DNA from 3 places in the Arthrobacter sedimenti genome. Region 3 is predicted to be linked to each of the others. Evidence: riboswitches for the same ligand, from Rfam matches in the RefSeq annotation. Region 3 holds a riboswitch; each other region holds the start of a gene.
What was found. Region 3 has a riboswitch for cyclic di-AMP ahead of ACFO0G_RS13560 (glycoside hydrolase family 16 protein). Riboswitches for the same ligand answer to the same signal wherever they lie in the genome.

Region 1 (3,265 bases), on a different contig from region 3:
AGTTCAATCGACGTCAGCGGCCGCTACGCCTACGCCAACCAGCCGGTTTTGGCCGAATGGAACCTTGCCCGGCTCGCCGAGGCGATGCTGCCGCTCATCGACGAAGACCAGGAGAAGGCGGTTGGCCCGGCGGTGGAGGTGCTTGGCGGCTTCCGGGGGCAATACAGCAGGGCGTGGACCAGCGGGATGAATGCCAAGCTCGGCCTTGGCAGCGGCGGGGGCAGTGACGGGGAAACCACGTCCGCGCTGGTGGACGGCGCCATTGACATCCTGAAAGACGGCCCCGTGGACTACACCCTCTTCTTCCGTAACCTTGGCAAGGCGGCCCGGGGCGACCTTCGCCCGGTCCGCGGCATGGTTCTTGATCTGGCCGCGTTCGATTCCTGGGCGGAGCGGTGGCAGGCACTTGAACCGGACGCGGAGCTGATGGACAGCGTCAACCCGGCGTACATCCCCAGGAACCACCTTGTGGAGGAGGCGCTGGCCGCTGCCACGGGCGGAACCCTGGCACCCTTGCAGCAGCTGCTGGAGGCAGTCAGCGATCCCTTCACCGAGCGGTCCGGGCTGGAACGCTACGCGGAAGGCGCCCCTGAAGATTTCGGCAGCTACATGACCTTCTGCGGGACCTGACAGCTGCGGATGCGGAGGGCAGATGCGACAGGAGGGCGGCAGCCGGTGTACCGGCTGCCGCCCTCCTGTTTCAATGCCTGCGCGGATGCGCGCCTTCGGTTGCGCGAAGACTAGGCGACGCGGACTGCTGAGTAGCCGCCCAGCCAGCTGATGGAGTGCACCTGGGTGTCGTAGCCGTTCACGCCGCCGCTGACAACCTGGCCGTTACCGGCGTAAACGCCCACGTGGCCGGAGGTTATGATCAGGTCGCCGGGAGCAGGAGCGCTGACCACGGTGCCGTACTGGAAGAACTGGGTGGGGGCAAGATCGCCAACGGACTTGCCCACCGAGCGCAGCGCCTTCTCAACCATGGCAGTACAGTCCTGCTGCACGCCCAGCTGGCTGTAGGCGTTCGCCAGGATGGCAGCGCCGGTGCCCGTGCCGCTGGGGGCTGATACGGGGGTGGCCGAGGCGTAGGACATGTTCATGCCGGTGTTGGCCGGAGCGGCGGCTGCAGTCTGCACGGGCGCTGCTGCCGGAGCCGGAGCCGGTGCGGCGGTGTAACCGGCGCCGGGGATCTGGATCTGGTCGCCCGGGTAGATAACCGAGGACAGGCCCAGGCCGTTGGCGGCCAGGACATCGTTCAGGCTGACGCCGTAAGCAGATGCGATGGCACCGAGGGTATCGCCGGAAACTACGGTGTGGACGCTTCCTGCTGCCGCTGCCGCAACGGGGGCGGCAGGTGCGGAGTAGGCCTGCACGTTGGTCTTTTCAGTGGTGTCCGGGCCGGTGACACCGGCGTGGGCCGGGGCGCCGACGCCGAAGGCAATGCCGGACGCTGCAGCAACTGCCAGCGCGGGGCGGCCCAGCGAGCGGGCCTGGGACTTGGCTGTCACGGCGAGGCCCTCGAGAACAATCGAGCGGGCCGGAGTTGCGCGGTGACGGGCAGGGGTGGAATTTTTTGACACGGTTGATCGCCTCTCCCATGCCTGCGGGGTGAGCTGTCGGGTTCGGGCTGGAGATACCCGGCCGGAAGCATCCCCGTAACGGACGGAGGCGCTATCGACTTAACCCCAAGGCCACAAGTGGCCGCGGAAACTTGGTTCCCCCGTCCCTGCCAGCTGGAGCGGTTGTATCCCATGATCAGCGGCAGGGCTCGGCATACTGATGGGAATGTCCCGACTGAGAGGGACACCTGAAGACCATAACCCACATGCGGCGGCATTGTCACATTTGGATAACATACGAGGTCCCGCTCTCGAATTCCGCAAACGTTTGGATGTTACCTCCGTCCCGGGTTTAAGCTCGGCTAATAGCCATGGCGTGCAGCCCGGTAACGGTGCGGACACGGGCGCGAGGGGGATGCTGCTGGCCCCACGGCACGGGCCGTTTCCATGCCGACGGTTCCCGGTCGGACCGCTAGGCTGATTACATGCCAGATTTCGACCGGTTCCGCGTGCTGCTCGAAGAGGAGCGGGCGCGGCGGCTGGAGCTGCTGCCGGCGCTGCGGGCCGACATAGACGCGGCGAATTCGGCCCGGCAGGACTCCAACGTCGATGACGAGCACGATCCCGAAGGGGCCACGATCGCCTTCGAGCTCTCACAGGCTTCGGCGCTCCTGAAGCAGAGCTCGGCCGGCCTGGACCAGATTGACGCGGCGTTGACCCGCCTGGCCGCGGGGACCTACGGCGCCTGCGCAGTATGCGGTGAACCCATTGCGGAGGGCAGGCTGGAAGCGCGGCCGTGGACGCCGTTTTGTATCCGGCACGCCTCGTCCGGCCGGGGACGATGACCGGCCCTGCGGAGGTGGTGTCCGCCGCGGTGGAGTTCGTTGACCGGACCCTCCAGAACGAAGGCGCCTGGTATCGGGCGGACGACGTCGGGAACCGGCTGGGCTGGGCGCTGGACTCTTATGGCTCTTCCATCGGAGCGGTGCGCGGCACGGTGCGCGACACGCTGCGTAAATTCAAGGACCTGGACCACGACGCCACGGTGATGCTTGCTTCCGCCCTGTGGGGACAGCCCAGGCCCGGCTCCCGCCCGGTGTTTGAGCGCCGGTTGGCGGCGGTGGTGCTGTTGCAGTCAAGGGTGCGGCTGCTTCGGCACTCGGACCTGACCCGGCTCGAAGGCTTCCTGCGTTCCGCCCAGGCCGCTGACCTGACCCAACCTCTCCTTGCCGACGTCCTGGTGCCGCTGCTGTCCGGCCTCGGGGAGCGCGAGCGCCACCGGGCCGGTGTGGTCCTGGCCCGGTGGCGGGACGACCCCGACCCGCAGCTTCAGGAGGCGGCAGCCGCCCTCGACAACGATTTGACCCTTTGACCTTAAACCGGGAGATCCACATGAACGAGCACTTTGACCTTGACCGTTTTGTTGCCGCGCAAGACAGCGGCGGTACCTATGACCAGGCGCTGGGGGAGCTGCAGGTCGGGAGGAAATCCGGGCACTGGATGTGGTTCGTCTTCCCGCAGATTTCCGGTTTGGGGCAGAGTGCAACGTCCCGCAAATACGCCATCTCCTCACTGGCTGAGGCCCGCGCCTACCTGGACCACGACGTGCTGGGCCCGCGGCTCCTGGAATGCGCCCTGGCCCTGGCCAACCACGCCGACCAGCCCGCCGAAGACATATTCGGCGGCATCGATGCCAGGAAGCTGCGATC
Region 2 (3,265 bases), on a different contig from region 3:
GAGGGCGGGGGTCCTTTGACGGTAGGCACCGGCTGTTGCCTGTGCCGCACGCGAGGTGCTTACCTGACGTGGATGAAAACCGGTCCGGAGCCCACGTTTGCGCTGAAGACCACGGTGTCGTTGCCGTTGAAGCCTCCATGGACGGCCATGCCATTTCCGGCGTAGACAGCGATGTGTGCCATTCCTCCACCACCATCGGCGTAGTAGATGAGGTCTCCGGGCTGGGCCTGGGAGGCAGGCACCGTGTCACCGAGGGACAGGTACCCGGCGGGCCAGTCATGGAAGTGGATTCCGACTGCGGCCAAGGCGTTGGTCACCAGCATGGTGCAGTCCTGGTGGACACCGAGCTGGGCGTAGGCGGCGGAGAGGATTGCGGCACCCTTGCCGCTGGCGGAAGCCTGCGCCGCAGGAGCGGCCGGGGCAGCAGCGGTGGCAACCTTGGCCGTGACCTTGGGAGCAGCAACGGGCTGGGCAGCGGGCTCAGCGGCGGGAGCAGGGGCAGCTTCCTGCACTTCAACCTGCGGCTCCGGCTCGACGACGGGCGCCGGCGTGGTGGTCACGGCGGGCTTCTCGAAGCTGATGGCAATGGTGGAAGCTGCGGAAATCGGGGCGTCGACCGCGGATTCAACTTCCAGTGCGGAGGCAGGAGCAGAGTCGCGCTTGACGTTCGCGTCGGCGGCATTCGCGGCAATGCCGCTGGTCAGGACCAGGCCGGAAGCTGCGGCAATGACAGCGGCCTGGCGGCCCATGCCGCCGGCGTTGTCGCTGACAGCCTTGGCAATGACTGCGATCGAGTTGGTCTTGGTGACCTCGGCGCGGTGCCGTGCGGTAGCACGAGTCGTCATCAGTTCTCTCTTTCGTTTTCCTTGCGACCGCATGTAGGCAGGCAAAGGGTGGTAGACGCGCCGGCATCTTGGGGGTACGCCGGCGCGTCCCGAACGGGGATGTGGTTTCTAGCGAAGAAGCTTTGGGCAAAGAAATAGCCCTTGGAGCATGGAGCCCAAGAACTATTTATTGAGGTGGTAGTACGACGAGCTACCGGTGGCTGCAGGCGAGTGGAGCAGCGTGCCCTGTGAGGGGTTGAGTGCGCTGATCATCATGCCGTTGCCGACGTAGATGCCGACGTGCGCTCCACCGTTCTGGACAACCAGGTCACCGGGCTGCGGGGTGGAGGTGGGGCTCATGATGCTCCACGCGTTGGTGCGGGGAATGCTGATACCGGCCTGGGCGTACACCCACTGCACGAAACCGGAGCAGTCCCAACCGGTGACGGGGCTGGTGCCGCCCCAGACGTACGAGTGGCCGATGCCGGTGTAGGCGATGGCTGCGATGCCTGAGGTGGACGCGGAGGACACGGTCTCGGCGGTCTTGGTGACCGGGGAGGCGTCCTGGCCGGCGGCAGCGGCAGCAGTGGCTGCGCCGTTCGCCGTGTCGGTGGACTGGGTGCGCACCGCTTCCACCTTCGGAGCAGCGGTGGTCTTCACCACGGGGCGCTCGAAGGAAACCGTGGCAGTGGGGGCAGCGGTGACGGCGAGGGCCGTCTGGGCCGAACCGGACTCGGTGGACGCTGAGACACCGGCAGTGGTGTCGGCAGCGGTGGCCGGCAGTCCCATGCTCAGGATGAGGCCCGATGCGGCTGCCACAACGGCAGCCTGGCGGCCTACGGTCCCGGCATTTGCACTTACGGCCTTGGAAACGGCATCCAAGGGGCTGGTGCGAACCGTTTGCGCACGGTGGCGCGCAGAATGATGGCGTGAAGACACGAAGGTAGCCTCTCCCAATGCCTGCGAGGTGAGCTGTCGGATTCGGATGGGAGTCACCCGGCCACGCTGCTTCCTGGGAAGCTTGTGACTTAACCCCAAGGCCTTCTGGAAGAAGGCCGAAATTGGTTCCCCCGCCCCTGCCAGACGATGAAATGCGAACGGACCTTGAGCGGTGGCAGAGTTAGGCAATCCACTCAAGAGCGTCAACTTCGGAAAAGTTGACGCGAGTTAGACGGTACAGCAGTTTTGTTTCAATGTCACATTCAGGTCACGGCGAGTCACGGCGATCTGAGAGTGGACAATCATTCGGTTACAACCAGCCCATGGGATCGACCACTTCGCCGTTGACCTGGACCTCGAAGTGCAGGTGGCAGCCGGTGGACGCGCCGGTGGTGCCGCTCAGGGCCACAACGTCCCCGCGGGACACGGTCTGGCCCACCTTGACGTTGAAGGATGACAGGTGGTTGTACGTGGTTTCCAGCCCATTTCCATGGTCAATAACCACCCGGTTTCCGCCGCCGAACTGATGCCAGCCAGCGAAGGTCACGGTACCGGTGGCGGCCGCCAGGACGGAGGTCCCGCATTGCGCCACAAAGTCCTGGCCCCTGTGGAAGTCGCCCGACCCCCCGGTAATGGGACTGACCCTGTAACCGAAGGGGGAAGCGGTGACAAGCGAGGCCAGCGGTGCGGCCAGGGTGCCGGCTGACGCGGCACGCGTCACGGAGCCGGCCGACTGGGCACTCAGGAGTTGCTTCAGCTTTCCGTCCGGATCGGCCTGGGTCACCACTGCCGAGCGGCTGAAGTCGATCTGGGCACCGATATCTGCTGAAATCTGGGGCTGGGGCGTGACGGAGGAGGCTGCGACCGGGGCGCTGCCGGCGGCGTCAGTGGCCATAACGGGACCTGTGGCGGGCACAGTCACAGTCAGAACCAGGCCGGTGGCAGCAAGGGCCATGCCGGCTTTCTGGCCTATGCCGCTGGCGGCTGCAAACTCCGTCATCTGGCGGAATGGACCCCGGCGGCGGCGGGCGTCGCGATGGAGGTCGCGGGGGCGCTCCGCTGCGGCATCTTCGACAACCCGCGGTGCCGAAGGGGGGCCGGCAGCACGGCGGCGTCCCCGGGGGGTCTGCATGGTCAAGAAGGGTTTCCTCTCTGGAGAAGCCTGCGGAGTTAGCTGTCGGATTCGGGTCAGAGAGATCAAAGACCCGGCCCGCCAAGGGCAAGCTTCTGCGCAGGGATATTCCCGGAAGAATCCTTCACTGGAGAGGCTTGCTGCTGACGGACTTCACCCCAAGGCAGTCCCCCGCTGCCGATTGTGGTTCCCCCGCCTCTGCCAGTAACGACTCGTGCACCTGACCCGCTGGCAGAGCTCGGCTCCGGATCAGGTAACGCTTAAGTTTCAACGACTGGTTCTACTATAGGGGCTTAAGACCCTTGGTAACAATTCCGTTATCTTTGCGTGGAAGGGCAGGCCCGGGGTATGGAAGTCCCGCTTCAGCCCT
Region 3 (3,265 bases):
CCCCGCGATGACGAAGCGGGCGTCCGGCACCTCCCGCCACACCTGGGGCGCGATTCTTTCAACCAATACAGCGGCGCTGTCCACATTGGGGGCGTAGTTGAGGCTGCCCGCGAAACACACCACGGGTACATCCCGCCTCCTGCGGGGTCCTGTTGCCACTTCCGTTCCGTTGGGGATGCTCCTGACCGGCCTGCCCAGCTTGGCGGCCCACGCGGCAGCGTCCTGCGCCCCGACGGTCAGCAGCCGGGCTCTTGCCGGCAACTGCCGTTCAGCGCGTGCCGCCAACTCTTCACGCAGCCGGTAGGCGGGCCGGAACGTCCGCGCGATGGCGGTGTCCATGCCGGCCCGGATGGACCAGGGGTCCACCGTCTGCAGCACTAACGGCCCGGTGATGTGGTGGGACAGGAAGAGGGCGTGCGGTCCGTGGATCAGCGTGGCGTCCTGGCCGGCGGACAGGCGGGCGGCGGCAGCGCGGGCGGAGGGTGTGGCGCGCCGCTGTTTTCCCAGGCCGGTGAGGCCGCCCAGGGACCGCACGAAGGCCGATAGTTCTTCCCGCGGTGCCAGTTCGTACACCGTCTCACACCGGTTCCTGATGGCTGCCGGGACCGGAACGGGACCGGAGAAAGTCAGCAGCGTGACGGCAACATCGGCGGGAAGGTGCAGGATCACCTCGTACGGAATCATGGAGCTGCCATCCCCCAGTTCCGGATCCCGGTTGGGCACGCTTTCCGTCACGTACAGGAGCTTCATTGCAAGAGTGTAATGGATCACATCAAGGGGGGAAGGGTTGCTTTAGGCAACCTTGAGGGAAACCACAGGAAAAGCGAAAGGACGACGGCGGGAGGTCCCGCCGTCGTCCTTCATCACATGGGTGCGTGGCTGGCTACTGCCAGGCCCGCACGTAGTCCACCAGCATCTGGGACTGGGGGCCGTAGGCCGGGTTCGTTGACGAGGCGCCCACGTTCAGCACGATGTACTGCGGGGCGTTTCCGTCATTCGTGGGGTAGGACTTGACCTTGACGCCGTCGAAGTACACATCCGACGAGTTGGCCATCCGGTGCAGGCCAAAGGTGTGGTATTCATTGGCCCAGTTCCCGCCGACGCCGCCCTGGTTCTGCGAGCCGGAAGTGGAATGGTAATTAACGGTCATCTTCGCCTGGAGCACCTCGGCGATGTCGTTCTCGCCGGTGGCCGGCCAGGACTGCCCCGTGGTCCAGAATGCGGGCCAGTTGAAGAGGCCATTGGCGTTTCCGGGGAACTTGATGCGCGCCTCCACGTAGCCGGTGGTGAACTGGAAGCCCGTGCCTGCGCCGCCCTTCGGGTTGGTCGACACCAACGCGCCGGAAGTGGAGGATGCCAGGCCCAAGGCAAGGTTTCCGTTGGCCACCGAGACGTTGGCGGGACTGGTGGAGACCTTGTTCATGGTTCCGCAGCCGGGGGAGAACCAGCAGCCGGACCACTTGGCGGTGTCCAATCCGGCGCCGTTGAAGTCGTCGGCAAACGCCAGGGTCCAGTTCCCGGGCACCCCGGTGGGCATCGGCGCGCCGCTGCTGGCCAGCTGGGCCGCGGCCGGCGCCAGGGCGATAGGGGCCTCGGGGGCGGACGGGACGGCCGGTGCCGGCGGCTCTGCCGCGGCAGGAGCCTGGGGGAGGGACGGGCCCGGAGCAGGAGCGGCAGCCGGGGAAGGTGCCGGAGCGGGCGTGGCGGGGGCAGGGGCAACGGCCGGTTCCTTCGTGGGGACATCGCTTACCGGGACACCACTGCCGGTGTCGGAGGCGCTCGCCACCCGCGCCACATCTGTGGGGTTGGTGCTTTGGGCCAGGCCGAGGCCCAGGGAAGCCGCCCCGAGGAGTGCTGCGGCGAGACCGGCAGCGAGGGGCCAGGGCCGCCGCCCGGGGCCTGGTTTGGCCCCGGTGGAAGGATGAAGGGGGGCGTCGGCGGCGGTCTCTTTTTGATAACGGGGCGCTGGGTGGGCGCTGTTTTTGCGGTGTGCGGGCATGGGGAAGTTACCTCTCAACGCCTGCGGAGTTAGCTGTCGGGTTCGGATGAGGCATCCGGCCGCGTGTGCGGCTTCACCCCAGGGCAGGCGCAAGCCAGGCCCGTGACACTTGGGTCCCCCGCCTCTGCCTGGAACTTGGTGGATCACCGGAAGCGGCAGAGCTGGGCGTCATCCGGGATTGGGGCCGGCTGGGGGCGGCCCCCGCTCGACCGTACACGAATGCGGCCCTAAAATCACAATTAGGTAACGGGACTCACGTCGCGGTTCTGCGGGAAGTGCCCCGACTTGGTGGCATCCGGCCCCTTTTTCCGGTTTTCCACATAGCGTCACCGGGGATGCCTGCTCAGACCGTCACGCGGCTAGCCTCGAGTCAGGCGCAAATCGCCTATCGGGTCCAAATGCACTAAGATAGTGAAGTCTGTGCTGCGCCTGCCTCCGTTCGGGCGGCAAGGCATTGCACGGAATCGCAAATGAACCTCCTGTTACGGAAATGCCGTAACCGCTTAGCCCAAAGGAGGTGGGTTCACATATGCGTCCTTACGAATTGATGGTAATCATCGACCCCGAGGTCGAAGAGCGTACCGTTGAGCCGTCGCTTCAGAAGTTCCTGAACGTCATCACCAACGATGGTGGAACCATCGAAAAGGTTGACATCTGGGGCCGTCGCCGGCTGGCTTACGAGATCAAGAAGAAGTCCGAAGGTATCTACGCCGTGGTGAACTTCACCGCCAAGCCGGAGACCGCCAAGGAACTTGACCGCCAGCTGTCTCTTAACGAGACCATCATGCGCACCAAGATCACCCGCCCCGAAGAGCAGAAGGTTGTTGCTGAGTAATTCAGCCGTCTTCATTCTTTACCCCGCAGGAAACGCACTCTTCACCCAGGATCGAACAAGGAGGCAGTAGATGGCAGGCGAGACCACCATTACGGTCATCGGTAACCTCACCAATGACCCGGAATTGCGGTTCACACCGTCCGGTTCGGCAGTAGCGAACTTCACCATCGCTTCCACCCCCCGCACCTTTGATCGCCAGTCCAACGAGTGGAAGGACGGGGAGACCCTGTTCCTCCGCGCCGCTGTCTGGCGTGAAGCAGCCGAAAACGTTGCCGAGTCCCTGACAAAGGGTATGCGCGTCATCGTGACCGGCAGGCTGAAGAGCCGCTCCTACGAAACAAAAGAAGGCGAAAAGCGCACCGTCATCGAGCTTGAGGTCGACGAAATCGGCCCCAGCCTGCGCTACGCCAACGCCAAGGTCAACCGCACCC

Region 1: another riboswitch for cyclic di-AMP. It lies ahead of ACFO0G_RS08790 (C40 family peptidase); the one in region 3 lies ahead of ACFO0G_RS13560 (glycoside hydrolase family 16 protein).
Region 2: another riboswitch for cyclic di-AMP. It lies ahead of ACFO0G_RS17260 (C40 family peptidase); the one in region 3 lies ahead of ACFO0G_RS13560 (glycoside hydrolase family 16 protein).

Annotation. Positions count from the first base shown of each region.
Region 1 is NZ_JBHSDQ010000003.1:151,169-154,433, forward strand. It holds gene ACFO0G_RS08785 (protein adenylyltransferase SelO) at 1-630, shown strand, start outside; gene ACFO0G_RS08790 (C40 family peptidase) at 741-1,577, opposite strand; cyclic di-AMP (ydaO/yuaA leader) riboswitch at 1,581-1,751, opposite strand; gene ACFO0G_RS08795 (TraR/DksA family transcriptional regulator) at 2,042-2,401, shown strand; gene ACFO0G_RS08800 (DNA alkylation repair protein) at 2,398-2,928, shown strand; gene ACFO0G_RS08805 (DUF1810 domain-containing protein) at 2,949-3,265, shown strand, end outside.
Region 2 is NZ_JBHSDQ010000008.1:158,514-161,778, forward strand. It holds gene ACFO0G_RS17255 (NlpC/P60 family protein) at 60-845, opposite strand; gene ACFO0G_RS17260 (C40 family peptidase) at 1,008-1,613, opposite strand; cyclic di-AMP (ydaO/yuaA leader) riboswitch at 1,768-1,945, opposite strand; gene ACFO0G_RS17265 (M23 family metallopeptidase) at 2,074-2,895, opposite strand; cyclic di-AMP (ydaO/yuaA leader) riboswitch at 2,907-3,118, opposite strand; gene ACFO0G_RS17270 (metal-dependent transcriptional regulator) at 3,258-3,265, opposite strand, start outside.
Region 3 is NZ_JBHSDQ010000005.1:176,712-179,976, reverse strand. It holds gene ACFO0G_RS13565 (glycosyltransferase) at 1-750, opposite strand, end outside; gene ACFO0G_RS13560 (glycoside hydrolase family 16 protein) at 884-1,999, opposite strand; cyclic di-AMP (ydaO/yuaA leader) riboswitch at 2,004-2,150, opposite strand; gene rpsF (30S ribosomal protein S6) at 2,529-2,834, shown strand; gene ACFO0G_RS13550 (single-stranded DNA-binding protein) at 2,905-3,265, shown strand, end outside.